4 regions of the Paenibacillus sp. FSL H8-0261 genome follow, and region 2 is predicted to be linked to each of the others. Evidence: predicted binding sites of a transcription regulator. Region 2 holds the regulator's gene; each other region holds the start of a gene.
The links. Region 2 encodes Rex, which represses fermentation and respiration genes when NADH is low (regulators of the CRP and FNR family bind a similar motif). Its sites were predicted from a motif close to TTGTGAAATATTTCACAA; they were not measured.
Positions count from the first base shown of each region.

Region 1 (7,469 bases), 270 kb from region 2:
GGATATTTAGTGCCTACACCTTCAAGTTCTGCTACCAGAATCTTTGTGCCGGCAGGGACTTGAATGCCACACATTTCAGCAATCTTCACTGCGGATTGACCTACGATTGCTGGGTTAACCGCACATTTATCTACATTCATTGCTCCACTAGTCAGTTTGGCAGCTTCTTCTTTGTTCACAAAGTAGCAGCCATTAGCAATCATTTTTTTCTTCACTTGATCGAAGATTGGTTCTTCGATAATAACAGCTTGCTCGGAAGCACAGATCATACCATTATCAAATGTTTTAGAAAGAATGATGTCCGTTACGGCTTGATCAATATCCGCGCTCTTTTCAATGAAAGCAGGTACGTTACCAGGGCCTACGCCAAGTGCTGGTTTACCACAGCTATAAGCTGCTTTTACCATTGCAGAACCACCAGTTGCCAAGATAAGAGCAACGTCTGGGTTGTTCATCAATGCGTTTGTCTTGTCCATTGTTGGCATTTCAATCCATTGGATACAGTTCTCAGGAGCGCCAGCTTTCACGGCAGCATCATGAAGAATTTTTGCAGCAGCTGCACTACACTCTTGCGCAGATGGGTGGAAACCGAATATAATAGGGTTCCGTGTCTTAATCGAAATCAACGCTTTAAACATCGTGGTGGATGTAGGGTTGGTTACCGGTGTGATACCCATAACAATTCCGACGGGTTCAGCAATTTTTTGGAAGCTATCATAAGCGTTGTCTTCAATAACGCCTACTGTTTTATCGTATTTAATTCCGTGCCAGATATATTCAGTTGAGAAGATGTTCTTCGTAATTTTGTCTTCGTATACGCCGCGTCCAGTTTCTTCTACGGCCAATTTTGCGAGGTACATATGTTTGTCGAGTCCAGCCAACGCCATTGCATGAACGATTGTGTCAACTTGCTCTTGGTCTAGCGCCATGAACGCCTCATGCGCTTTTTTTGCTTTATCCACTAAATTCTGAATATACTCTTCAGCGGTAACTTGTTTAACTTGGGCGGCGACTTCGTTCTTAACTGCCATCTCCCTCGTCCTCCTGTCAATTTTTAGTTGTTTTTCTCTACACATTTATCTTATCACATGATTTCCACCTTGTATAGTGAAATCTTTCACAAAGTATAAAGTTTTTTTGATTTGTTTTCAAAGCGCTTTCATTCGATCATATTATAGTCTTTTTACCATATTATGTGCTATAAAACCCTTTAAATCTTAGAATTATACTTTAATAAGCAAAATTTCAGCTCCTTTTTATTCCATATATCTAAAATCAGTACACAAAAATGTATTCTCTTCATCACAGTCAATTACGATTTCCCTACACTGTAATAATTTCCAATTGATTATCACTATTTCTGAAGATTTATAAATTTATAAATCTTCACAACAAAAAACCGACCCCAAAGGGGCCGGTTTTTGCATTAAACTATTCCGCTTTAATCGTATCAAAGAATTTCTCTTGCACTGTTTTAGCTGCTGCTTCTAACTGGCTCTTGGAATCCGTTCCTTTTTTGGAGAACAGCTCTTGAATAACATTGGACATGGTTGCGTAATAGTCCTGTGTGTTGTATTGAGCTTCAGGTTTACCATCCAAAAGTCCCATAATGTCAGGGCTATATTGGTATACATTTGTGTACTTGTCATAAACCGCTTTGGTCTTCTTACCAAACTCAGAATCAGCTGAGTAGTAGTCTAAGAGCGGCGGGATAAAGTATTTGCCATCGGTTGTACGTTGTTGAAGAATTGCATCCAGCGCTTCCAAACCTTTGTCAGAGAAATAATCAAAAGTAATGTAGCGGAATGCCATTTCTTGTTCATCTGGCGTAGCATTTGGATTAATTACTAGATAGTCACCACCAAGTACCCCTGTGTGCTTTCCGCCTTTTTCCATAGCTGGCATAGGATACGTAAGCACATCCTCAGGTTTCAGTCCACCTTGGTTCAACGCTTGCTCGATAACGCCATCAGACCCGGCCATTACCATTGCTGTACGACTTTGTTGGAACGCACCTACAGCATCGCCCCAACCAAGTGCCCAGTCCTGTGGAATCGCGTTAGCTTCCCATCTAAGTTTCTTGTAGAAATCCAGTGCTTTAACGCCAGCATCGGAATTAAATGTAGCTATAACCTTACCGCCTTCAATTTTTTGAATCTCTCCGCCAGCTTCAAACAGGAAGTTGGTCCAGTTCCAACCTGCTTCGTTCCCCTTACCCATTGGAGCAATTCCGGAAATACCTTTTTTGGCATCAGCTACGCCTTTAGCCGTGTTCAGCATATCATCCCAAGTCCAATCCATAGGTGGAATGGCTACGCCTTTTTCATCCAGCATTTTTTTGTTGATCATAGTGGTTGTTACATAACCTTTTTGTGTTACTCCGAAAACTTTGCCGTCGATAATAAATTGATTTTGAAGCACGGTGTTAATTTGATCTTTAAATTCATATTTGTTCCACAGATCTGTGATGTCAGCAACCCAGCCCTTTTCAACCAGGAATTTAGCTTCTGTAGCAAAAGTATTAAAGAAGGTTGGTGCTTCATTCGCAGCCATTTTGATTCCTATTTCACTTACATTGTACTGCCAGTCGTCTTTAACGATTTCTACGTTCGGATATACCTCTTGGAAACGTTTGATTTTGTCGTCTTCCTGTGCTCTTATTTCAGTCAGGTCAGGTGTTGGATAGTGAATCTTGATCGTCACTTTTCTTTGAGTAATGTCATCCACTGGCGCATCCGTAGCGGTTGCTGTATTATCCGTTACAGCATTTGTTGGCGCAGCAGATGCTTCCCCGCCTTTGTTCCCCGCTGTGTTTCCGTTATTGTTGCCGCTGCAAGCAGATAGCAACGATCCGGCTACAAGTACGCTTAGTAGAACGCTAGAGTACTTACGCATTGAAACTCCCCTTTTCAATTCATAATTATCTTACATATCGATCATAAATTAGAAACCGTTTACAAACGAGGTGCATTTATATTCCTTTCATGTGCATGTTTACGATCCATGGTTAAATTCGTCGATAATTGCTTATCCTTTCACTGCCGACAAAGCAACCCCACGCATAATGAATTTCTGGAAAATCAAGAAGACAATGATTGGAGGCAAGGATACTATAAACAGGATTGCAAATTTAATATTAGTATTGAGTGCCTTCACATTAATAACGTATTTATAAATGGCTGTCGCAAGCGTATATTTCTCTTCACTGTGCATAACCAGAGATGGCCAGAACCAGTCATTCCATGCGGTAGAAAAGATAAAGATCGCTAATGTAGCAAAAATCGGAATGGATAGTGGCACGGCAATGGAGAAAAAGCTTCTCGGCTCAGAGGCCCCATCAATTCGTGCTGCTTCAAAGATTTCCGGGTGAATTCCGTCAAAAAAGTTCTTTAACAATAGAAAGTAGAAAGTGTTCGCACCCGCTGGCAACCAGAAAGCCGCATACTGATTCAGCAATCCGAGCTCCTTCAAATTGACAAAGTTCGGGATCATGTAACTGGTCGCCGGAATAAACAATGTCATCAGAAAGAAGAAGTAAATAGCTCTTTTGTAAGGAACATTCATACGAGAAATACTAAAAGCTGACATTCCCAAAACCACAAGAGTCACGACCATATTCCCTAAAAAGATATAAATGGTGTTTCTAAGGAACATGGGTAGATCAATGTAGTTCATCGCGTCTTTAAGGTTGCTGAAGTGCCATTCCTGAGGGAAAAAATGAGGCGGGAATGAATTCACCTCTTGATTCGACTTCAACCCGTTGAATAACGTCATACAAATCGGGTACAGCATGCTAAAAACCATAACTAAAATGACTACGCACATCAAGCCATAAACAATCTTATTACTTGTTTTTTTCAAATCGTGTTCTGAAAGAATTCCTCTATCTGCGCTCTTCATCTTAGTAGTCCTCCTTGTTAAGCTTGAACTGTAAAATGCCCAAACCACCTAGGACAATGAACATTAACATGCCAAGCGCAGTAGCTGTTCCATAATCGAGTCTTGTAAATGCATATTTCACGATCAACAGCGCATAGGTAAGCGTAGTATTATTTGGCCCGCCATCAAGCAGCGCCATCTGTGACTGATACCCTTGTGAAGTACCAATAATTTGCAGGATCAGCATCAAAAAGATTAAATTACGCAGTGAAGGCAATGTGATGTACTTTATACGTGCCCATATACCTGCTCCATCAATCTCAGCGGCTTCATACCAATCTCTTGGAATGCTGAGTACAGCAGCTAAGTATATTAGCATCCCTGATCCGAACTGCTGCCATGTTTCCATAAACACAAGGGAAATCATCGACCATCTTGTATCTGTTAAGAAGGCAACCTGATCCACACCCATTGTGCCTAGTAACGCATTAATCGGGCCCACCGGATCATAAAGCCATCTCCACAGTCCATAGAGAACCACACCAGGCATTACGAAAGGAAGGTAAGCCGCTACACGTACAAAGCCCCCAAACTTTCTCAGCTCCGAGATCATGATGGCAAAAGCAATCGGAACCCAAAAACCGATAATAAGACATAGAAACATGTAATACCCAGTGTTCTTTAATGCGGTCAAAACATCTGGATCACTAAGTGCTCTACTGTAGTTCTCAAAGCCTACAAAGCTATTACCTTTCACAAAATCAACATGGTAGAAGCTGTACAGTAAGCCTTTAAAAATTGGAACCCACAAGAACATAATAAAAATAATTACGGCAGGTACGAGGAACATATATCCCCAAAAGTTTTTCTTCCAGCGGTTTTGCTTGTACGGTGTCCCCTTCAGCGTCGCCGGGTTTTCGGTTACTACTGCGGTTTGATTCATCAGGCTCCCTCATTCCATTGTTCTATCAGCATTTTTCGCAAAATGCTTCCTACCTTAAATTGTAGGAAATGAGGGTTGTACTGAACATGTCTATATCTACCGAAGTCATGAGTGTTTTTACTTCTTCAATTCGCTGGGGCTGATTCCATAATATTTTTTGAAAATTTTACTAAAATGCTCGGGCGATTCATAACCCACACGTTCCGCAATTTCGTATCTGCGAAGATCGGTATTCAAAATCATCTCCCGACTTTCTTCCATCCGGAGCTTAATTACATATTCCCACAGGTTATAACCTGTATTTTTCTTAAATAGGTAGCTCAAATAATTGGGGCTAACATGATTCTTCTTAGCCACATCGTGAATAGTAAGTCCTTTTTGAGCATAGTTCTCGTCAATATATTCTTTTGCTTTTTGTACGATCAGATTGCTATGCGTATGAAGTTCTTCTACAGAAGGATCACTTGTGTAACTGTTCCAGTTGAAATCCCCATAATAGAACACGTAATGGTCACTATGCTCATTATTCCAGAGAATTGCATTAGAGGCCTGGCGGTTCAAAACGGCCATAAACGAAAGCCCCTTTAAAATCTGGCTAATGCCGATGACTACGTTCAGATGTAAATATTTATGGATATTAAAATGTAGACTACGACCAAGTATATCTAGCCTGTTGATTTGGCCGGCAGAAGAATCCTCATAGCTTTTTTCATCCCATTGAATAATGATCGTAATTTCTCCATCCGGCGCATAAAAGGCTATCGAGTTCCATTCCTTTTCCATTAATTCTTTGGCAATGTTCAGCGCAGCATAACAAAGAAGCCGTCTGTCCCGCATAGTATACTGCTTTTCCTGGTTCGCTCCAGACAGTGGTACCTTAAGTTTTAAGACGGAAAAATACGGCCCTTGTAGCTTCAGATTATCCAGCTTCAGGAGGTTATCTCCATCAGCTAGTACAACTCCAGGGTCAATGAGCAATTCGTTCAAGAGCTTGCTATATTCCGGCAACGGCTCTTCAAGTCGAAAGCTTTCGTTAATTCCAGACATGAAGACATCTAGTTCTGGTGAGGGCTTCCCCATCTTAAGGAGCACATTTCGAACGGAATCCAAAAACTGCTCACTATTCAAAGGCTTGATTAAATAGTCCTTTGCCCCGAGCCTAACAGCCATTTGAGCATATTGAAACGTCTCATGAGCAGAAATTACGATGGTCTGTACCCATGGTTTGGCTAGTTTGGCATGCTGCATCAAATCAATTCCACTCATCGCACCCATCTGTATGTCCGTAACGAGCAGATCAATTTCCTCCATACGTATACAGTCTAGTGCTTCAAATCCACTATTAGCTGTATAGATATTAGAAATATCCAGCCCGGATGAAGCTAATAAATTGCTCAATCCTTTACAAATCAATGGTTCGTCATCCACAACCAATATATTGAACATTTCTGCATGCTCCCCTTCCTTAGTCCTGATTCTCCGATTTCGGAAGCTTAACTGTTACTAGCGTTCCGCCTTCTGTACGAGGGGTATAGCTGATGCCATAATCAGAGCCAAAATGTAAATGAATACGCTGGTTAATATTGCGGATACCATAACCGCTAGTGGGATTGGGGCTTTCATCATTCAATACAGCTTCTATGGCTTCATAGTCAACAGACTTATAGCCGTTATCTTCAATAGAGATCCTAACGGTTTCATCCTCACATACTGCAGTAATGATGATCTCGCCATCCTCGCCCATATTTTTAACCCCATGAATAATAGCATTTTCTATTAATGGCTGCAGCGTGATTTTTGGAATTAGGTTGCTTTTCGTATCCGGGTGAATATTCATCACAACTTGAAATACATAATCATAACGGTGCTGCTGTAGCTTGATATAGGCCGTTGCATGCTCCAGCTCTTCTTCAAGGCTGATCAGCTCCCTTCCCCGACTAAGACTGATCTTCATTAGTTTGGACAATTCCTTGATCATCTCGGCGGATTCGACATTTCCTTCTAAAGAGCTTTTCCAATAAATGCTCTCTAGGGTGTTGTAAAGCAAATGAGGGTTGATTTGTTGATATAGAAGTTGAAGCTGGGATTCCTTCTGTTTAAGCTCCATCTGATATTTGTATGTGATTAATCCGTTCAGCCTTCGGGCCATATCATAAGTAGAAGCAATCAGCACACTGACCTCATCGTTACTCCCCCTCCGTGGTGTCTCTGGAACTCGATTACCCGGCTCGTATTTTCGCACGAAAAAAGCCAGCTTTTGCAAAGGAGTCATTAATGAACGCCAGAAGTACGTAATCATAATTAGTCCAAATACTGCATAAGCCACGGTGATGTATTGAATAACACTTTTCATTTCATTCTGTTGCTGCAGTAGCGCCTTTACCGGAACTTTGTAGACCAGTTTTTGTCCAAGCGCATGGTTATTGTTAACCACATAGATAAAATCGGAGGTAATCACATCCACTGTACCTTCCAGATCCTCGGCAACAACCGTCTCCGGCAACGCAATTACTTCCCCAGTATTATTCGTAGTGGAGGCGAGAACACGATTGTTTAAGTCTGTTAAGTAAATTTCGCCGTCAGGCAAAGAGATCGATTTGAGAGATTCTCCAATTTTTGAGTCCATTTTGGTGATGACCAAAACCCC
Region 1 covers NZ_CP150297.1:5,053,837-5,061,305, forward strand. Annotated here, with positions in the region: gene adhE (bifunctional acetaldehyde-CoA/alcohol dehydrogenase) at 1-1,031, opposite strand, end outside; gene MHI27_RS22565 (ABC transporter substrate-binding protein) at 1,432-2,895, opposite strand; gene MHI27_RS22570 (carbohydrate ABC transporter permease) at 3,028-3,900, opposite strand; gene MHI27_RS22575 (carbohydrate ABC transporter permease) at 3,902-4,822, opposite strand; gene MHI27_RS22580 (response regulator) at 4,940-6,268, opposite strand; gene MHI27_RS22585 (sensor histidine kinase) at 6,288-7,469, opposite strand, start outside.
Region 1: adhE (bifunctional acetaldehyde-CoA/alcohol dehydrogenase) is a predicted target of Rex. The motif match lies at 1,106-1,123, and genes of this name have one in related genera.

Region 2 (7,469 bases):
CGCCACGCAAATGAGCAATTATAAGTAATGCAGTAAGCATTCCAGCTGCTATAACAATCGGGAATATATTAATACCTAAAAAGGCCATGAAAATAAACAGCACAGGAATAAATCCGAGTAAAATTTCTTTAAGGTACTTAGGCATTATTCCATACCCCCAAGGTCGCAGGTTTTCGCGGCAAAATAATAAATTTGCTTTCTTTTCCATTACTCAAGCTTACGTACACATTGTTGTCGTCGATATCAGTAGATGCTATCACATCTTTAAATTCCGTATTTTGCTGTTTCAATCTATCAAGTTCTGTAGGTATAATCGTATATTTACGGCTCTCCATGGCTTCAGCTACAGAGAACATCGCTTTATCCCAGTAATCATCCAATAGTTCACTTGAATTTTGCTCCACATCGAGTTTAAGTTTACGTCCTTCAATCACTGATTTTCCTTCTTTGGATACATACGATACTAGATCACGTAAATTCGTGCCCGGCTGCAAATCAAGTTTCAAAGTGACCTCATCGCGGTTAATACTAATATGTGAAGTATTTACTCCCTCAAATCCGGTTACAATCTTTTGGAGCGGTTCCTGTAAAGCAAACTGACGATACAAAAAGAATCCTCCGAATAATAGCATAGCCGACAGTAGAGACGTTATCAGTACAGGTACAAGACGTAATTTCAAGAAACGTCCTCCTCTCAAAGATGAAAAAATGTAAACAGAATGATCCAAAGTCATAGCTGCTAAGAGCTCATCAGAGCCTGACGTTCTACTAACACTGTTCTAATTACAAACAGTAGTATATCACAGGTGTATATACTATATTGAAAAAAAGTGTGAAGATATTTAAAATTTTATTTTTTAATTCTTTCCATTTTATTAAATTTATTGATTTAATTCGACAAAAAAGGGCTGTTACTCTTAACTAACAGGCCTTTTTTCGCATGAATCTTTAAATCCCAATATATAAAAACTACTCTTATAGTATATCACATTTCGTATACTTATAGTATATCAAATAATATGTCATCGGAACAAAAACAAGCGAACCATAAATGGTCCGCTTGTTTCTCCTATAATGCTTTTGTTTAATTTAACGGCTAGGTAAACTGTAACCTTCACCCATTCGAGCCCCATCTGAGAACCGATAAAATTGATAATAATATCGACCGCTTTGTTTATAAAAAAGCTGCCAAGCATACTCCCCGTTATATACTCCTGGCAACAACCGCTCAATGCTGATGTCCGGAAGATCGGCTTTTATAAGGCTACGTATTTTCGCTTCAGAGGTTCCTTTACTTAGTTCTTCAGCATATACTGCGTCGGTTCCTTCAGCAAACTTCCCGTCTACAGTAAAACGTACCCAAACCATCAACTCGGTCCCGGCTTCATTCTTCCCTGTTAAGACCCAGTACACCGCATTTTCATCCCACACGGATTTCTGCGCTTTGGTTACCTCTGTCAGACCAGCACTGGTTTTAGCGACATCCTTAGCGATATCTCGCTCGTTCCATTGATCTTTCATAATATAAGCATAGAACTGGATAAGTCCGAACAGAAGGAGCAGAATCAGAACTGACCCCAGGAGGATCCATTTTTTCCTTTTCTTCAAGGTACAGCTCCCTTTCTAGTAATATATCTTTTTTGATTATATAACACACCTGTGTGTTTATCCAAAGTTTCATATCCAATTCAATGATCTAATTATCAGAAACACAAAAGGCTGTAACTTTGCAATCGCAGAAAGTCACAGCCTTTCAGTTATTCGTTATGATCTTAGACTACCGTTTAAGCAGTCCATCAAATGATTCTTGTGCCTTACGACGGATTGCTTCCTCATCTAGCGTTACACATTCTCCGTGTTTTACAACCTGTTTACCATTCACCCATACATGCTCAACATCCTTGGCACTGGCAGAGTATACAGCATGAGACAACAGATCTGTGTGTGGTAGCAAATGCGGCTGGTCTATATCAATCGCGATAAAGTCCGCTTTCATGCCAACAGCGAGTCTACCCACATCATTTAAAAAGATAGACTTTGCGCCATACTCTGTAGCTATACGCAGCGCTTCCGGAGCTGGGACAGCCGTCGGATCACCACTTACACCTTTATGGATGAGGGCTGCAAGACGCATCTCTTCAAACATATCCAGGTTATTATTGCTTGCCGCACCATCTGTACCCAGTGACACCTTCACACCAGCCTTTAGAAGATCCGTAACCCGAGCCACTCCACTAGCCAGTTTCAGATTACTTCCTGGGTTATGAGACACGCCTACATCATGACGAGCCAGTATCTCGATCTCTTCATCATTCAAATGAACGCCATGTGCAACAATAGACGGACGTGTGAACATTCCAAGCTTCTCTAAATGCGCTACAGGCCGAAGTCCGTAATCCACCACATTCTGCTCCACTTCGCGTTTGGTCTCGGACATATGGGTATGCATCGGTAAATCCAAATCATGTGCCGCTTGTACAAACTTAACAAAGAAGTCCGGTGGGCAAGTATATGGGGCGTGTGGCGAGATCATCGTCGTAATTCTACCATCAGCCTTACCATGCCAATTTCGTGCAAAAGAAATCGCTTCCGCAAGCTTGTGATTTTGTACTTCCTCTGGGCATAATCCGATTACGCCTCTCATCAGTACGGAACGGATGCCTGATAATTCGACTACCTCTGCTACTCGATCCATATGATCATACATATCCAAGAAGGTTGTAGTACCACCTTTTAGCATTTCCAGTACCGACAAGGAGGTTCCCCAGTATACATCTTCTCCAGTGAATTTCGCTTCCATCGGCCACATCTTCTCTTGAAGCCACACCTGAAGTGCTAAATCATCTCCATAACCACGAAGCAATGACATTGCGGCATGGCCATGTGTGTTTACCAGACCTGGCATAAACAGCAGACGACTGCCATCAACAACTTGCACATCATCTTCCATTAAAGGTTCTTCTTTTCCTATGTAAGTGATCAAATCATCTTCAATAGTCATATATCCGCTCAGAACCGGCTCATCCGTTCCCGGAATAAGAAAACGCCCGCCCTTAATAATCGTTTTACTGCTCTTCATTTCCGCTTTCTTCCTTTCCGTCTTTCAAATAATAAGCAAGGCTTTGCAAATCCGTTGTAAAATCGGCAGCATGAACCCGGATATTCGATGGTGTTTTTAGAATCACTGGTGCAAAATTCAAAATCGCCTCAATGCCAGACTCAATGAGAATATCTGCTACATTCTGCGCTTCTGAATCAGGCACAGTAATTATCCCAATTCGAATACCTTGCTCACGAACCGTCTGACCAAGCTCCTCCATCGGTTGAACGGTAAGAGAGTTGATTTTCCGCCCTACCTTAGGTGCATAGGAGTCAAATATAGCGGTAATCTTCATAGTATCTTTCAGATAAGCATTGTAATTAGATAATGCATGTCCAAGGTTACCAGCACCTACTAAAGCCACATTCAATTGTTGATCCAGCTTCAGAATATGACGGATTTTTTCAATAAGATAAGTTACGTCATACCCGATACCTTTTCTACCAAAGTCTCCAAAATAAGCTAAATCTTTACGAATTTGAGCAGGATTTAAATCAAGTTTTTGTCCTAGTTCTTGTGAGGAAACGGTTAATATTTCACGTTTCTGGAGATCATTCAAGAAACGCAAGTACACAGGAAGTCTGCGAACAACGGCTTCTGATATTTTATCCGATTTCATAATTTACCTCCTAATTTAAGTGATATTCTGTTCAAATCCTATCGAAATATCTGCACCTCGTCTCAAGGAAGAGCGGTATTCTTATACCGCCCTTCCTTGTAGAGTGATTAATAAGATCGATGACGTTCTTTTCAAGAAACGCCTCCGTCTTCCAACCACTCCGCTATACGAGGAACCATTTGATCCGTAAGCATATGCTCCATTTTCGGGCCAGGCAACGAATAGAGGAAATACTTCCCATAGTGAGATTCGATCACCCTTGTGTCATACACAATAACAATACCCCGATCTTGCGCTGTCCGTACCAGCCTCCCAAATCCTTGCTTGAAGCGAATAACCGCCTGAGGAACAGACAACTTCATGAACGGATTCTTTTTCTGGGCTTGTAATAACTCAGACTTCGCTTCCGCTAGGGGGTGGTTTGGCGGTTGAAATGGGAGTCTCACGATGGCCAAGCATGTTAATGCTTCACCTGGAATATCTACACCCTCCCAAAAGCTGCTTGTTCCTAACAGTACAGAAGCTGCACTGTCCTGAAAACGGCGGATCAGCTTGCTACGGCTGCCCCCCTCCACGCCTTGACCTAACACCGTGATCTCTTGTGAGGCTAGAGCCTCTTTCAGAGGATCGTAAACCTGGCGTAGCATCTTGTAAGAAGTAAACAGGACAAGCATCCGCCCACGTGTTGTAATAGCTGCTTCTGCTAGTGACTGTACGAGTGTATCGACAAATCGGGCATCGCCTACACTCCCCTTCACACTTGGGAAATCCCGCGGAATAACTAACAGCGCCTGCTCCCGATACTTAAAGGGAGAAGGCAGGAGTGATGTCATCAGACGCCCCTCTTCCGCAGCTTCATTAAGTCCGAGATTATCAATCATAAACTGGAAAGATTTATCCACAGAGAGTGTCGCCGAAGTTAGTACGATACTTTTCTTCTTGTCGAAAAACAGCTCCTTAAGCTGAGTACTAACATCAACAGGAACGGCATACAGCTGTAGCGATTTACTGCGATAATTTCCATTCGCCTCCAGCCAATATACTACATTCTCATCATTTAATCCCATAAAAAACCGTACTTGCTCACGTATAGAAGCTAAATCCTTAAATAAGCCGCTAATATCGGTAACTAGGCTATCTGAGGAAGATTGACCTTCTTGATCTCGCATCTCATTAAGCATTTTATCACCTTTACGGATAATTTCGCTTAATGTCAGATTCATAGTATTCTCTAAAGCAACCAATTCATCCCAATCTTTCGGTTTACGGGTAGGAAGTAGCCGCATGACTAACTGGCCGGCTTCTCCCGCCGCTGCATCGCTGCGTTCCGGCAAGAGGCTGAATAGTTTATCACTAAGCAGATCCCAGGTTTCTTTTACGGTAAGAAGGTCCGGATAGATTCTATCGATCACTCCGCTCCATTCAGAAGCTTCCTCACTGCCTGATGACTGAAGCATTTGGCGAAGTGTAGGAAGTTGGCCATTTCGACTATCCTTATAAAGACGCGATAGTGTATGTGCCACCGTGAAATGCTTCATATGCATGCCTAAATGCTTGCCAGCCACGTCCTCCAGATGATGGGCCTCATCTATTACAAGATGTTCATAAGCCGGAAGTAGTTGATGCCCAGCCTTAACATCTGCGAAAAGTTTAGAGTGGTTCGTAATGACCACGTCTGCAATACCAGCTTCATGCTTAGCCCGATGATAATAACACTTACGGAACCAGGGACACGAGCGACCCAGACAAGAATCGGTATCGCTTGCCACCGTCTCCCAAAAATCTCCGCCACGTCCACTTAGATTAAGCTCTTCGTCATCTCCTGATTCACTTTGTGTCAGCCAAACGATCATCTGAGCCGCAGTAAGCGCATCTTCCCTCGGACTTATAAAGTCTTTTTTATTAATTTTATGTTCGAACTTACGAAGACACAAATAATGCCCTCTGCCCTTAAAAATTGCAGCTTTAAATGGAAAAGGAACTACCTGCGTTAACAAAGGAATATCACGCTCACGCAATTGATCCTGCAGATTAATAGTATGAGTGCTGACCATGACTTTTTCATTAGTGCGTACGCTTTGGTATATGGCAGGCAATAAATAACCAAGGGATTTACCGGTTCCTGTCCCTGCTTCGATCAATAGATGCTTGTCTTCGGCAAGTGCCGTCATCACCTCATTGATCATAATATCCTGAGCTTCTCGGCTTTCATACTGTGGCAAAGTTTCTTTAAGTCGTTTCGTTACTTCATCCATATAATCTGTAAAAGATAAATTGTGTAGTGGATTTTCAGCATGCTCGTCTCGAGGTGGAGCTAATTCGTTCCAGTCTCCTACAGCAAGCGCTAATTGACGATAGAAAGTCAGATCACCTTCGGGCTGAAGCGTCTCCGCTTCCCGTTCACGCAGCAGACCATCAAAATACCAACCCAGATCACTATCCTCTTCCGTAAACAGCTCACAGAGTCTCTGAATCGTCAGCAGAGGCAAATCGTAGAGCTCCTCCAGACATTTCAGCAATACAAGAGCAGTTGCGAGAGCATCACTGTCTGCCTGATGCGGACGATCGTGCGTCACTCCAAAATGTGCACTAACTGATCCTAGTTGATAGGATGTGAGGGAAGGAAAGCAGATTTTCAGAAAATCAATCGTATCTAAAATCCGCCCTTGAAATGGTAAATACCCACATCGGTCTAAAGCATTTTGCAAAAAATGGAAGTCGAATGCGACATTATGCCCTACAAGCACAACATCATCCAAGAGTGGGACAAGCTCCATCATCATCTCATCCAGCTCAGGTGCATCCTTTACATCATCGTCGGTAATCCCCGTTAGACCAGTTATAAAAGGAGGTATCGGCGTTCCGGGCTTGACGTAGGAACCATATACCCGGGAGATGGACCGGTCTTCTTCTATAATTGCAAGGCCAACCTGGATAATTTCACCCACGGATTGGGTTCCCGTTGTTTCAAAATCAAGCACGGCAAATTTCATTATAATTCTATTCCCTTTCAATTGAGACTCTTAATCAGCATAACAGAAGTTGCGAAAAAAGGCGATGCACACCACTGGTTCAGGGGATGCATCGCTTGAATGAAAATGCGGAATAATAAACCGTAAACGTAATAATTTACAATAATGAAACAAGCTGATTTCCGAAATGAAGCTTACCTCCTCGGCGGCGGCAAACCTCCAAATTAACGGTTGGTTCAGGAAGTGCCGGGTCAAGTTGCAAAGAAAGGCCAAACAGCTCCTGCGCTTCATTGAACCGTTCTTGAGAGGCCCTGATGCAACCTAAAGCGTTATAAACCATTGCCTTCAGCTTGGTTTCCCGTATCAAACCGAGCATATGGTTCAGATGACTCCAAGCAGCTTCCCCCTCCCCTTCCTGCAGGTAAGAGATGGCTAAATATAATCGAGCAGCCAAGCTATCCGGATATTGCACAATAACTTCCTTAAACTGTTCAATACATTTCCCATACATCAGCAGCTTATAATACCCTTGACCTCTAACAAAAGTATCCATGCACAGCTCGGGTGCTTCCTGCTCTGGCACTTCCTCTTCAACCACAGTCGTAAAATCTACACTTTCACGAAAGTGACTTAGCTTCTCTGCAAAGGCCAGCCATTCATCCATCACTTTATCACTAAGTCGATGCAGCATATTATAATTGCATAAAAGCTCATTCCGGCGGGCACCCTCCGCTGTAGGGTAATCTGTAACGATCTCCTGAAGCACCTTGTTCATTTC
Region 2 covers NZ_CP150297.1:4,788,463-4,795,931, forward strand. Annotated here, with positions in the region: gene MHI27_RS21295 (AAA family ATPase) at 1-145, opposite strand, end outside; gene MHI27_RS21300 (hypothetical protein) at 138-680, opposite strand; gene MHI27_RS21305 (DUF5590 domain-containing protein) at 1,090-1,608, opposite strand; gene MHI27_RS21310 (amidohydrolase) at 1,778-3,079, opposite strand; gene MHI27_RS21315 (redox-sensing transcriptional repressor Rex) at 3,066-3,719, opposite strand; gene dinG (ATP-dependent DNA helicase DinG) at 3,851-6,712, opposite strand; gene MHI27_RS21325 (tetratricopeptide repeat protein) at 6,849-7,469, opposite strand, start outside.

Region 3 (7,469 bases), 280 kb from region 2:
GTGTTTATATGGATCACTCCCGTTTTGCCGGATTGGGACCTTATTTGAAGGATTCAAAGGGACAGCGGACGTATATGCAGGCTTATGTGCAATAAAGTGAGTTGAAAAAGCACCTTTGTAGGCAAAGGTGCTTTTTTGCGTTTACTTTGCATGTACATCCATCTCCAATTTCGTTCAAAAATAAGATACAATTTCCGTGCGTACAATCACAAGTCAAAGTTCCTTTCAGGGTTAAGGTGAAGAAGTGGATAAGATTTATTCAGAACCTAATCCCATAACCCAAGGAGGAGCTATAATGGAAACTAAACAACTTAATAATAGTATTTCGGATTCGAAGCAAGCACAATCGGTACAGGCTGGGTTTACCCCAGATGCACTAGTGAGGGATATTGTATTACAGTTCCCTAAAGCGGCAGATTATTTCAAAGCAAAACGGATTGATTTCTGTTGCGGTGGAGCTAAACCTCTTGCTGATGCAGCTGCTGAGCGTGGTCTGGATCACGAGATAATCATCGGCGATCTAAACAAGCTGTTCGAAGAGTATCCAGTACCCCAAGAGGAAATCGCTTGGAATACTGCACCTTCAGAAGAGTTAATTGACCATATTATTAACAAACACCACCGTTATCTTCGTGAAGAGCTACCCCTCATTAGCCAAAATGTAACTAAGGTGTATCGAGTGCATGGCGGGGATTCTCCCCATTTGGTGGAGTTATATAACTTGTTCAACACACTTAAGGAAGATTTACTTGAGCATACGGCTAAAGAAGAAGAAGATGAGTTTCCTAAGCTGTTGACATACGCTGCTAATCCTAGTCAAGAAGGCCTGACATCGCTTCGTGAGTCATTGTCTGAGCTGGAGAGTGAGCATGATGGTGCGGGCGATATTTTGAGAAAAATACGTAGTATAACAGATGATTTCACTCCACCGGCGCATGCTTGCACTACCTATCGATTGACATATGCCCGGCTGGAAGAGCTGGAGAGTATGACTTTTGAACACGTACATTTGGAGAATAATATATTGTTCCCTAGGTTTCAGTGAAGGTGAATAGCGTTCTAAAGAGTCCCTTAGGGGGCTTTTTTTATAGGGAATTATAGAAAGTAAAGAAATGCGGATAACTCCGTTGAAAAAGGTAGAAGAAATGATCGTGAAAAATATGGGTAAGATCGATTGATGGATGGATGGCGGAAGGATTGCTTAAAAGCGGACTACGAGATAGCGCCGAATGAGCAGAAAGAGGGGGATAAATCCCCCAGAATATGTGAAATGACGCCATATGAGCAAAAAGAAGGGGATAAATCCCCCAGAATATATGAAATGACGCCAAATGAGCAAAAATAGGGGGATAAATCCCCCAGAATATATGAAATGACGCCAAATGAGCAAAAAGAGGGGGATAAATCCCCCAGAATATGCGAAATGACACCGAATGAGCAAAAAGAAGGGGATAAATCCCCCAGAATATGTGAAATGACACCGAACGAGCAAAAAGAGGGGGATAAATCCCCCAGAAAATGTGAAATGACGCCATATGAGCAAAAAGAAGGGGATAAATCCCCCAGAATATATGAAATGACGCCAAATGAGCAAAAAGAAGGGGATAAATCCCTCAGAATATGCGAAATGACGCCGAATGAGTAAAAAGAGGGAGATAAAGGTTAGCTTTCAAAAGTTTTTTGCCAATTTTTAATATCATTGGGGAGATAATTAAAGATACTGCGAAGTAAGCTTGTTATTACTTATTTGAGAACATGGCTTGTTTAAGTTATCCTTAAAAAGACAGTATACATAACTTTACAAGCCTGAGACGCTATATGGTCATTAGGCGGGACAAGGCGGTGCCAGGATGCCCATGCGATCTTTGTGGAAATTGATGTTAGGATTAGTCATTGTATTCATAATAGGTGGATGCTCTACTAACAATGACGGCAATAGTAATGCTAATAATGGTGTGGCAGGATCAGAGGGACCGACAATATCAATAAGGGTTGGAGTTAATGAGCTGCTTACTAAACCATCAGATAGGTTACTTAGTGGGAGTTATAGAAATGGAATATCGATCATGGAGCTACTGAAAGGTAGTAATGTTGCCACATTTGCTGAGGATAACTCAAGCATTGTTTCGGTAAAGGATTTTTCGCTAGAGGCGGGAATGGTTTGGGAGCTTCAGATGGGCGGTCAAATCATTGGGAATGCGGATTGGAATAATACTGTAGGGTATGATTCACAGCTAGTCTTCACCGCGAAGTCGAAGGACCATCAAGCACCACTTCAAACTGTAAGGCTGACCTTGAGCGGTGGAAGTGTTGAAGTAGACTTGCATCATACGTATATTATGTTATTTGAAGAGGATTTAACTGTAAGAGATTTGCTCAAAAGCTGTAGTAGCGTACAGTTGGCCGATGACAATAAAAAGGTGCTTTCCGTCGACGATTATACTCCTCTTAGTAATGAAGAATGGAAGCTGAAGGTGAACGGAAAACAACTACTCGATGATGGAATGGATATGAAGCTCAGGGCTCAAGATGAATTGGAGATTTTATTGACTTTACGCTAAAAAAACGTACATTAAGCCAGATCAACGGTTGTTCAGAATCGTTAATCTGGCTTTTTATGTGGAAAAGATATCTAACAATTATCAGTACACTAAAGTGTGAAAATATTCACAATCGAAGTGACTGCAATCACAATGACGACTTGAATTTGAACCGTATAATTCCAATATGTAGAAGAGAAATTGATCAGGTATTCATAAGCTTGAGGAGGCACCTAACCATGACAACGATAAGAGAAAAACTAGTATTAGTCGGCAACGGTATGGCAGGCATAGGTACGATTGAGCAGATATTGAAGCTGGGAGGAGCTTATGACATCACGGTTTTTGGAAGTGAACCTCACCCCAATTACAATCGGATCATGTTGTCTTATGTTCTTGAAGGAAGTAAGACCCTTAATGATATCATCCTAAACGACTGGAATTGGTATGAAGACAATAATATAACTCTACACACGGGAACAACGGTCACACGAATTGATGAAGGCTCGAAGCAAGTTGTTACGGATAGTGGGATGATAGTCCCCTACGACAAGGTAATTATTGCGACAGGCTCGAATTCGTTTATTTTACCTGTACCTGGCAGTGATAAAGAGGGCGTTGTAGGATTCAGGGATATTTCAGACTGTGATGCGATGCTGGCAGCGGCCAAACAATACAGCAAAGCGGCTGTCATCGGCGGGGGTTTGCTTGGGTTGGAAGCGGCAAAAGGTCTTGTGAACCTTGGTATGGATGTTACCGTAGTTCATTTGATGGAAGATCTGATGGAGCGTCAGCTTGATCGGAATGCCTCCTCGATGCTGCAAGCTGAGCTTGAGCGTCAAGGCGTGAAATTTGCTATGGGCAAACAAACGATAGAATTGAGCGGGGAACAGAGAGTAAGTGGATTGCGTTTTAGTGATGGCAGTACGCTTGCTGCAGATTTTGTGGTAATGGCTGTTGGAATCAAACCGAACGTGACCTTGGCAAAAGATAGTGGAATTTCCGTAAATCGTGGGATCGTGGTGGATGATTATTTGCAAACTTCCATGCAGAATGTATATTCCATCGGCGAATGTGCTGAGCATCGCGGTATGTGTTACGGACTGGTGGCTCCACTATTTGAACAAGGCATGGTTCTAGCTAAACATTTATGTGGTAGCGATACCAAGCCTTATGAAGGTTCGATTGTTTCCACGAAGCTTAAAATATCTGGGGTGGATGTATTTTCTGCAGGTGAGTTTTTGGATTCTCCTGAACACACTGTGATTTCAAGCAAAGATGAATGGAAGAGAACTTATAAGAAAATTTTGCTCAAAAATAATGTGATTGTCGGTGCGGTTTTGTTCGGTGATGTAACGGAGTCCGCGAATCTGCAAAAGCTAGTAAAACAAGGCGCGGTAATGACCGATGAGATTTATACGGAGGTTATGGGAACAGGCTGCTGCGGTGGCGGAGCTAAGAAGAGCACATCCGTAGAAGCAATGGCGGACGAAGAAATTGTCTGCGGCTGTAATGGTGTAACTAAAAAAGCGATCGTAGATGCTGTCACTGAACATGGTTTTACTACTGTGGATGAGATCAAAGCATGCACTGGCGCTACTCGCTCTTGTGGTGGTTGTAAACCCGTAGTAGAACAAATCCTGCAATTTGTCTTAGGTGACAGTTTCCAGCAAGCTGCTAAGCAAGGTATTTGTGGGTGCACAACGCTTAGCCGTGATGAAATTGTTGCTGAAATTACAGCTAAAGGTCTTAAAACAACAAAAGAGGTCATGAATGTACTCGGTTGGAAACAAGAGGAAGGCTGCTCCAAGTGTCGTCCGGCGATTAACTATTATCTAGGGATGATGAACCCTGATACCCATCAAGATGAGAAAGAATCCCGATTTGTAAATGAAAGAATGGGTGCCAATATTCAAAAAGATGGAACCTACACCGTGATACCACGCATGTATGGTGGGGTAACTACGCCGGAGGATTTGAAGAAAATCGCCGACGTCTCCCTTAAATATGACGTGAAAGTTGTGAAGGTAACTGGAGGGCAACGCCTGGATCTAATCGGTGTGAAGAAGGAAGATTTGCCTAAGGTATGGGAAGAGCTGGATATGCCTTCAGGCTACGGTTATGCCAAATCCCTGCGTACGGTTAAGACTTGTGTGGGCTCCCAGTTCTGCCGCTTTGGCACACAAGATTCGCTGGGAATGGGCGCGCTCATAGAACGTAAGTATGAACGTCTTGATTTTCCTGCCAAGTTTAAAATAGCTGTCAACGGCTGCCCACGTAACTGTGCGGAATCCTGCACGAAGGATATTGGCATCGTTGGAAATGATGGTGGTTGGGAAGTGTTTATCGGTGGTAACGGTGGGATCAAGCCACGGATCGCAGACTCCTTCTGCAAAATTAAGACCGATGAAGAGTTGATCGAAGTGTGCTCCGCAGTGATGCAATATTACCGTGAGACCGGCAATTATTTGGAGAGAACTTCCGAGTGGGTTGAGCGTATGGGACTTGAGCGGATTCAAATGGTTATTTTGAATAATGAAGATAACCGCAAAGAGCTGGCCGCACGGATTGACTTTGCTCTGACTCAGGTTACGGATCCTTGGAAAAAAATGCTCAATGACAGCAGCACTCGTGCTGCGCTTTTTGAAGAAACAAGAGTCTAGCGGATATAACGCACACAGAAGGGGAGAGACCAATGAATAAGACAATACAAACGTATCCAATAGGATCAGTACAGGATTTCCTGCTGCAGATTGGCCGTGTGGTGATTGCTGGAAATGTGGAGCTGGCTGTATTTCGTACCTCTGACGGAGCGATCTATGCACTTGAGAATCGGAGCCCTCATCCAAAAGGGGGGCCGCTTGCGGAAGGGATCGTTTCGGGTCACTTTCTTTATGATCCACTGTATGATTGGAAAATAGATCTTCGCACGGGTGAAGTTCAGGCACCGGATCAAGGTATCGTTATGACTTATCCAGTCTCCCTTGTCGGAGACATTGTGACAGTGAGCTTGTAGACACCGAAGCTTGTAGTAAAGGATGAAATAGAAAACGGTGGGGTGGAGTATTATGTTTACTCAAAGTGTGGAGAACATTGTCGAGGCGGCAGTCAGCAAGCGAGACCAAATGAATGAAAGTTTACCAAGATATTTTCTAGCAGCCCTTTTGGCAGGGGCATATGTAGGCATTGGGATTATCCTTATTTTCTCGCTGGGAGCGCCTCTAGCGGCTGCCAAATCGCCTTTCCAACCCCTCATTATGGGTGCATCCTTCGGTATTGCCTTGACTCTTGTTGTGTTTGCAGGCTCAGAGCTGTTTACCGGAAATAATATGTTCTTTACGGTTAGTACACTTGCTGGTAGAACAAGTATCTGGGATACTGTCAAGAACTGGGTGCTTGTGTTTGTAGGGAATGTGATAGGGGCAGTGATTTTAGCACTTTTGATTCGAGGAACTGGGCTATTCAGTGCGGCTCCCCCAGAGCATCTGATCTTTGCGGCTGCAGCCAAGAAAATGAGCCTTCCGTTTTCAGAGCTATTTTTCCGTGGGATTCTATGTAACTGGCTGGTCTGTCTAGCGCTATGGATGGCCTCACGCGCCAAAAGTGAAACTGCCAAGCTGGTTCTAATCTGGTGGTGTTTATTTGCCTTTATTGCGAGTGGATATGAGCACAGTGTGGCTAATATGACGCTGCTGAGTGTTGCTGTGTTGCTCCCGAATCACCCTGACACCGTTACAATTGCCGGATGGATCCACAATATGATTCCTGTTACCTTAGGAAATATAATTGGCGGTGGCGTATTCGTCGGTATGGCCTACTGGATGATCTCTCCCGTGCGTGGTACTCAGACCAAGCGTTAAGAGTATATATAGTTATAGGGCTGACCCAATTTCGGGTTCAGCTCTTTTTCTAAATATAAGAAAGTATAAGTTTCACGCTATAAATTATCCTTATATTTCTCGCATAAACGCTTACCGTCCATTAGGGACGCCGAAGGCGTTTTTGCTTGTCTTGTGGGATAAAAAAAGACGCCTATGTTAGGCGCCTTTGACCACTCTATTTTATAATGTGCAGAATAATTGGGTCATGTATGTTTCATTGAGGAGAATAGAGGGTACATTATAATGGAATTAAATTCGGCAGATCTCGTTTGGACACATTTCGCAGTGGCAAATTTCCTGCAGCATGCCAAGATCCTTGATGACAATCATACCGTTCTCGTACTCAACCGCGTCTTTTTTACGCAAGTCACTCAGCATCCGGTTCACACTCTCACGAGTAGCGCCGATCATGTTGGACAAATCTGTATGCGTAATTTTTTTGTTGATGAGGATGTTCTCACCATCGCTGCTCTTCTCACCATAAGTATTACCAAGTCGAATGAGAGTGGAGCAAAGTGCGCCTGGTTTGCCATACATCATCAGATCACGGAATTTCGTTTGAGTTAGACGGTGATGAATGCCCATCCATTTCATAAAGTCGATGGCAAAATCACAATGTTGGCAAATGAGAATTTCTAAATCCTTTTGCTCGATAACGCCAACTTCACTTTCTTCAATCACTTCTGCAGTAAAGCTGTGCTTGGTGCTGAAGAATGGGTCCGCTTGACCTACCATATCGCCGGCTTGGTACATATAAAGAATAAGTTCTTTACCTTCATCCGTTGATTTAGTTAATTTCACACGTCCACGTTTGATATAAAACAATTTATCCGAGTAGTCGCCTTCCCAGAAAAGATGTGAACCCTCTGGAACAACGCGTTCTTTCATAGTAACAAGAAGTCTGTTGAAATTCTGTTCGGAGAAACAGTTTGTATTTCCGTGGGCTTCGATGACATTGTAATGTTCTTTTAGCATAATCGACATCCCCTTTATTCCCTCAGTTTTTCAGTAAATTTTAAATTAATTATACCTCTAAAATCTTCGATTT
Region 3 covers NZ_CP150297.1:5,068,073-5,075,541, reverse strand. Annotated here, with positions in the region: gene MHI27_RS22640 (hypothetical protein) at 1-95, shown strand, start outside; gene ric (iron-sulfur cluster repair di-iron protein) at 296-1,045, shown strand; gene MHI27_RS22630 (hypothetical protein) at 1,373-1,645, shown strand; gene MHI27_RS22625 (hypothetical protein) at 1,851-2,561, shown strand; gene nirB (nitrite reductase large subunit NirB) at 2,780-5,203, shown strand; gene MHI27_RS22615 (nitrite reductase (NAD(P)H) small subunit) at 5,236-5,556, shown strand; gene MHI27_RS22610 (formate/nitrite transporter family protein) at 5,609-6,400, shown strand; gene MHI27_RS22605 (Crp/Fnr family transcriptional regulator) at 6,671-7,396, opposite strand.
Region 3: nirB (nitrite reductase large subunit NirB) is a predicted target of Rex. The motif match lies at 2,656-2,673, and genes of this name have one in related genera.

Region 4 (7,469 bases), 170 kb from region 2:
AATAAATATAATCACTGCTTTAAATGACTATGATCACTTTATTCCTCAGTGTATCGAATGGTGTAACCAAGACTACTAAAGGAGAACTTATATATGAATGTAGTAAACGCTACTATGGAGGATATAAGAGGATGGCTGGAGCTGGCGGCAGAGGTGGAGTCCCTTTTTGGGCCGATGGTAGATGATCCGAATTTCACTCTAGCGTTAGAAAAAAATATCAGGCGACAAAGCGCTTTTTGTGTACGAGAAAACAATGGTTCGCCAGGTTCAAGATTACTTGGAGCTGTGTTATTCTCTTCATCCAATGCCCCTAATTACAAGATTGGGTGGTTATCTGTTTCAGCCATAGAGAGAAATAAAGGAGTTGCGACAGCCCTTCTTAACAATATTCTCGAAAGTATCGAAACCCCAGCAGAGATATTCGTTACTACATTTGGTGAGGATCATCCAGAGGGTCAACCTGCTAGAAGATTTTATCAGAAGTTTGGTTTCTTTCCTATGCAGGATGGGGTTCCAAATGGCCTCGAAGGTGGCTCAAGACAAAATTTCAAGCTGACGATCGCTCACAAGGATTCATTATGAAAAAAATAATTTATTTATCGGTGATTTCATTTTTCTTGCTAGCGATTTCTTTCAGCCCATTGTTCAACTATATCCGTGAGTATATGATTTCAGATCAAATCAATCAGCGTTATGAGATCAACCATGCTGAGAAAGGGTATAACACGTTAAACGTTCAAGAACTAACGGTTGATGATAAGCATATTAAGATCCAAGAAGAAAATACAGGCAGGAAAGCAGAATTGACCCTTTGGGATGAAGAGGAGAGTGTCCCACCTGGTGATATTGTGAAAGTTCAGTTTTTATTAAATGGTCAAAAAATCTCAACTCCTGATGAAATATGGTTGTCTAATCGGGAACGAGGAAGCAGATATTTCTCATGGATAGATATCCTTACTGTTACGGATCGAAAGACTGGCGAGAAAGAAATTAATATAGTCCAAAGACTTACAGATGATAGTCAGCCGATGGAAAAGAGAAAATGGAAAATAATCACGATCTCACATGATGGCAGTATAGAAGAAAAGGTGCTGAGTTATGCTCAAAGAAGTGACAATCATCTAGGGGTGAAGCTTATCGAGTTCTCGGGTACATCACTTATGGGTATGGGCTACTATTCGGATATTACTAAAAGTTATCCAAGTGTATTTTTCCCTCTAATTTATCCATTTTTAACAGGTGTCGTGGGAATCTTCTTATTGATCATTATAGTTGTTCAATTACTGATCGAGCTTCATAATAGGCGCGTTATTAGGAAAAATGGGCGATAACGGTCATAAGATATGTTCTAAAATTACTTATAATTTCGAATCACCTTTAACTTGGTCAAGGTTAATAAAGCAAACAGTAGTAGCAGGACTCCGATGGAACCCATGACAGGGGCTGGACTGAAGTGATCGGACAGGAATGAAACAGCTGTAAGACCAAGTGAGGGTGCTACACTCATAATGGAGCCTAATACACCGAAGACTCTACCTTGTATATCCTCCGAAACTTCCAGTCTGAGGATTGTATTTATCAGCAATGTACAGAATGAGAACATAAAGCCAATTAGAAGAATGATGGGAATGGCTAAGGCAGCAGTAGTGACGAACGATAGCAGGAGGTACAGGGGACCCAGACATAGCAGTCCAGTCATGATAAAGAAGCCGCGATTCTTTAATTTAGAGCCGAGAAACAAGATCATGCTGGAACCAATCATATAACCTAGAGGAATACAGGCTTCCATGAGTCCAAACTGAAAGGGACTAGAATTCCATACTTTGACGGCCATAACTTGCGTTAGCATCAGTGAAGGCATAAAGAACAAAGTGAGCGTAGGAAGCATGATGATTATTGCTCGGGCGAAGGGGTATCTCCAAATATAACGAACGCCATCCGCAAGATCCTGTGTGAATTTTCTTTCTTCTTTAGGTCCGGTATTCACTCGGTTTGGGAGTGGAAGGGAGCGGACAGCAAGAACTAGTAGAAAGGAAACGAAAAATGTAGCTCCATCAAATAATATGGCATCTGCCGCTCCAAAACTTGCTACAAAAATACCTCCAGCCGAATACCCAATCGTCCTACAGATGTTCTCCGACAGGTTCAGAATCCCGACTGCTTTTTGCACATGTTCTTTTCCAACTACAGTGGTAATTGAAGCTTGATACGCAGGGGATTGGAATAATGCTGAGACTGTCGTAAGTCCCGTTAATATGGCCACGATAATGAATGATGTAGAAGACATGGAAATGGTCAGAGCAAGCGTAACTGCTAGACCGCAGCTTATCAAATCAGTGATTAACATAATGGTTCTGCGATTGATCCTGTCTGCGAGTGTGCCTCCTATCGATCCGAGTAAAGAACTGAGCAATAGATTGATTATCGTAATAATGGCAATCATTTTAGCGCTTCCGGTCGTCTGAAGTACCCATAAACTTAAAGCAATGCTGTGAAAGGTATTTCCAAACAAAGAAATGGAATAGGAGCTGAGTAGCAACATAAATCTCCGGTTTCCCCAAAGGGTTGGATAGGATTGAGCGGTGGTGGATGCATGTTTTGCTAATACAGGATCTGTCATAGGTAACTCTCCTCTCGACTTAAACGTTTAAGTGAATATCGAAAAAAAATTAATCAACAAAATAACGATTATTCTCTTGTTTGGAGTAGTCAGGACGATGTAATAACTCCTGCATTAGTTCAAAAGCAGTGGCTGATTTATCCCCAGTGAATATGAATTTCTGAACGTCTTCTCCAAGCATTTCTGGGCAATTACAGGTACATAGAACAGAAAGACGTGCGAATACCCCGGATTTTTCAACACAACTTCCAATAAACTCATTAATAACTATGGCCTCTTTGTAGATCCCCTCCGATAAGATTGTATTCAATTCTTCCATATTTTGAACTTTGAATATTGCTTTCTCAGGTAAAGGAAGACTATCTTGGATAAAGTTAGTGAGCAGGGAGTTATTGAAGCTCTCCATAATTAAACAAACCTGTGAAAGATCCTCCGGCATTACCTTCCGTAGAGCTGAACGATAATTGTAAAGAACTTGCTTAAACAGCTTATCTTCAATCATGCTGTCGATCAAAATCAAGGGGATACCTTCTACAAAATGTTTGGAAATCGAATAGAAGGATTCATCGTGCACATCGATCAGAAAGACGGCTTCGAGCTTTCTTTCAACGATGATATTCAGAGAAGGATGGTCAGTACCAAGAGAATATAGCAGCGTATGATATCCGGCATCCGTTAAACGCTGTTCCAAAGCACGAATAAAGGTGAACTGGGCATAGAGTTTCCAAGGTGGCATATAAGCAGAATTATGGACAAGTACCCCTACTAATCCCGTTTTTTTATTGGCAAGCGAACGGGCTGCTAGATTAGGAATGTAATGAAGTTCTTCGGCAAGTGACAGAATTTGATTGCGGGTCTTCTCAGGAATGGTTTGGTTATCGACGCGGTTCAGAACATAGCTTACAGTCGCAACGGAGACATTAGCTTGTAGCGCGATGTCTTTCATTGTAGTCTTTTTCACCAGTAAACTTCTCCCTTGCTGAGATATTTATTTCCAAATATTATCATTAACACTTGAAAAGAGTCAACGATTGACTTTATACCAAGAAGCAAATGATGCTTGTGTTCATTTTTATAATTTGGGTAAATAGATATAAGAAGCTAAATCAGTCAGCGAGAAGAGGTGTGGCTCATGGGAACGAATCTTAATCGGGAAGAGAGCGCGCTGTGAAACCGCTTTAGATACTGACACAAATTTGTGAAATTATTCACTTAATTATTAAGAATTTTAATATATAATTAATTCATAATCAAAATTAGGGGGAATCGAAAATGAGACTATTTAAAATGATTTTAGTGGCTGGGGTTTCGGTAGCAGTATTGGCAGGTTGTGGAGCAAATGAGGATAAAGCAAACAATTCGGCGGCAACTTCAGCTCCGGCTGCTGAGCAGACAGATGCTGTCACTACAGCTTCGATTGTGAATCAAGCAGATGCATTTACTAAGGCTGTTAGCAAAGATGGAAACTGGATTGTTGCGATTCTAAATGATGTAACGATTCCTGATGAGGTTGTTGTAGCTGGAGAATTCCGTAATAAAGGAGCCGCAGATGGCGACATCTACCGTAAGATTGCCCTTTATTCGCAAGATGCTGATCACAAGATCACTGCTACTTATACACTAACCGTACCAAAGTTTACAGTACAAAGTGAGAATTTGAAAGTTGAAGGCGGAACGATTAAAGGCGATGTTTATGTAGAAGCGAAAGGCTTTACTCTGCCTGAAACCGCCACTATTGATGGTAACCTCTATTTCGCAAGCGAAGATCTGAAAACATCAGCTGTTATTGATGGAAAAGTGACTGGAACAACAGAAGTTAAATAATTGCGTAATCAACTTATACAGTAGAAGCCAATCCATAGACTATGGGTTGGCTTTTTTCTTTTTGTGATTATGTGATCTTCAGTTGATTTTCTTAATATTGAACTTATAATATTACTACCACTACTAGGAGGAACACATATGTCTAAGGAGTATTCACGCACATATATCGAAAGTGTAAAGCTTGAAATGTTAAATAGATTGGGACTTAAGCAAGTGTTCTTTAAGGAGCAAATAGGTGACGGCCTGATTTTTGAAGCGGTTGGTTTTGATAAAGGGAGCAAGCATCGTTTTTGTGTTAGACCGAAGACGAAAACAATTGACGAATTTATTTCAGGAAAATGGATGAAGGTCCGCAGCTTTACAATCAAAAGTGTGGAAATTTAAAATTCAAGTCTAAAAAGGGAACCCCATTTAAATCGGAGTTTCCTTTTTTATTTTTGAGAAGGATTCATTGATAATGTGAAGTATCGCCGTACAGATCGATGGTTGTATTGTTGTCAGTTAGGGTTACTTTACACAATGCTGTAGAGAGAATATCCGGTAGTTCCCCTAATTCCTGCAATGATTTATTGAGAAAATGAGCCATAATTACTTTCAGGGTCATCCGATGCGTGACAATAAGTACCTCATGTCCTTCATTATCGTTAATGATACGCTCAATAGTCGGCGTTACTCTTTGTTCAAGCTGACTATAGGTCTCACCTGGGGCTAGAGGAATAAAAAGATCAGGTCTGGTGAAAAAATGATTGTACTGTAATGGATATTCTTGTTCAATCTGATCTGTGTTCATTCCTTCCCAAATGCCCATGTTAATTTCCATTAATGAAGCTTGCTGTTGAATCGGTAAACTCCGATTTCCTCGTAAAATCTGCGCAGTATGCAATGCTCTTGGACTAGTACTAGAATAAATGGCTCCTAAATTCTCACCTTCCAAACGTTCTCTCAACCATTCCGCTTGCTGTTCACCCAAGGTTGTTAACGCTGAATTTTGATGACCTTGCATTCTTTTCTGCAAATTCCATTCGGTCTGCCCGTGACGGGTTAGAAATAATACTGTCTCTTTCATTAACGAAACCTCCCTTTTGAATAGTTGTAAGTATAAGATAAATAATTATAAATAAACAATATATAATAGTTAATATCCATAATGTATAGTTATAGTAAGAAAGCCGAAGGTCCGTTAAACAATGATTTTATTTTATATAGTTAGGAAGAAATCAGGATGAACTATCATGTATTAAAATTGTTTTATTATGTTGCAATAACAGGGAGTGTGACCAAAGCCTCTGAACGTTTGCACATCAGTCAACCCGCTATATCAGCGCAGATCCGCAAATTTGAACGGGAGAATAATATCGTATTATTAGAGGTCATAGGAAAGAGAATGGTGCTAACACCGATTGGGAGAAAACTGATCGAACCACTTGAAAAGTTATTTGCTATGGGTGAACAGGTACAGCAGATTATTGAGGATTATCATAAATTTCCTGCGGGCCATATTCGGATTGCAGGTAATTATCTGGCCACAAGCATACTCATCCCCCGGTGGGCATCATTATACAAACAATCTTTTCCGAAGGTTAAAATTCAGATCTCTACTGCTAATTCTCATGAAGTCATGGAACAATTAAATAACTTTGAAGCAGACGTGGCGATTTATAGTGATATGGCGTTTCCTTCTCATCATACAGGGGTGTTCGAACATCGGGAGTTGTACAAGGACGAGTATGTGTTCGTAGTTTCTTCAAATCATTCTTTAGCCAAGCAGGAGGTTAGCTTTGAGGAAGTGATGGCTGAGGCATTTATTATGAGGGAGGAAGGTAGTGCAGCCAGAGAGAGAATTGTACAATTATGTGAAGAAAGAAAGGTACAACATCCGAAGATCGAACTGCAATTTAATGGAGTAAATGAGGTTATTCAAGCCGTGATTGCCGGCTATGGGATTAGTTTTGTATCTGCGTTGTTAGCAAAGCCATATCTTGATCAGGGTATGTTAGCCAAGGTCGAAGTGGAAAATGTAGTCTCTAAGCATTCGATATGGATGAGCCACAGAAAGAAAGAGCTTCAAGAAAGCTATATCCAGTCATTTATTAAGCTCGTCATGAAACGATTAAAAGAAGAGGATAATTTATACTCGATTCCAACGCATACACCTTAATTAAAATAACTTATGAATTACGATGTATGCATTGAACTGAGATCAAAGATTGGAATGTAATTGAAGCAACTCAGGTGCACTAATGTCTTCTGCTTCAGAAGATTTAAATTGAATGTTATATAATTGTGAGTATAGCCCATTCATTTCTAATAAAGACTCATGTGTACCTTCCTCAACAATCGAACCCTGATTTAACACGATAATTCTAGATGCTTCACGTATGGTGGATAGTCTGTGTGCAATAACCAATGTGGTTCGATTCTTCATTAACAAATCAAGAGATTGCTGAATCATTCGCTCAGATTCGTTATCGAGTGCGGAAGTTGCTTCATCTAGAAGAAGGAGTGGAGCATCACGAAGAAAAGCTCTGGCAATGGCTATGCGTTGTCTTTGTCCACCAGATAAAGTCGATCCATGTTCACCTAGGATAGTGTCATAACCATGGGGCATCTTCGTAATAAACTCTTCTGCACCTGCGAGCCGAGCGGCTTCTCGAATATCCTCTTCGCTAGCTGTACTAGAACTGAAGGCGATATTGTCTCGTATAGTTCCTGAGAACAAATAAGGGGTTTGGGGAACATAGGTAATCATTGCACGTGCTTCTTCAAGCTGATCATGTACAGACTTTCCATAAACCGTGATGCTTCCTGCAGTAGGCTCATAAAGTCCATTACATAATCGAACGAGCGTCGTCTTCCCTGACCCGCTTGGCCCGACAACCGCGATAGTTTCTCCATGTTGTATATGAATATTAAGCCCTGTAAATAGGGAGGCTTCATTATCCGTTTTACCCGAATAGTTGTAGTGGACATCCTCTATTTGTAATGCAGCTACCTCTACGGAAGCAAATGTTGAGGAGCTGGATTC
Region 4 covers NZ_CP150297.1:4,620,500-4,627,968, reverse strand. Annotated here, with positions in the region: gene MHI27_RS20585 (aminoglycoside phosphotransferase family protein) at 1-79, shown strand, start outside; gene MHI27_RS20580 (GNAT family N-acetyltransferase) at 94-582, shown strand; gene MHI27_RS20575 (hypothetical protein) at 579-1,331, shown strand; gene MHI27_RS20570 (MFS transporter) at 1,355-2,620, opposite strand; gene MHI27_RS20565 (LacI family DNA-binding transcriptional regulator) at 2,670-3,581, opposite strand; gene MHI27_RS20560 (polymer-forming cytoskeletal protein) at 3,893-4,444, shown strand; gene MHI27_RS20555 (hypothetical protein) at 4,583-4,828, shown strand; gene MHI27_RS20550 (histidine phosphatase family protein) at 4,893-5,510, opposite strand; gene MHI27_RS20545 (LysR family transcriptional regulator) at 5,667-6,602, shown strand; gene MHI27_RS20540 (ABC transporter ATP-binding protein) at 6,645-7,469, opposite strand, start outside.
Region 4: MHI27_RS20560 (polymer-forming cytoskeletal protein) is a predicted target of Rex. The motif match lies at 3,817-3,834, and genes of this name have one in related genera.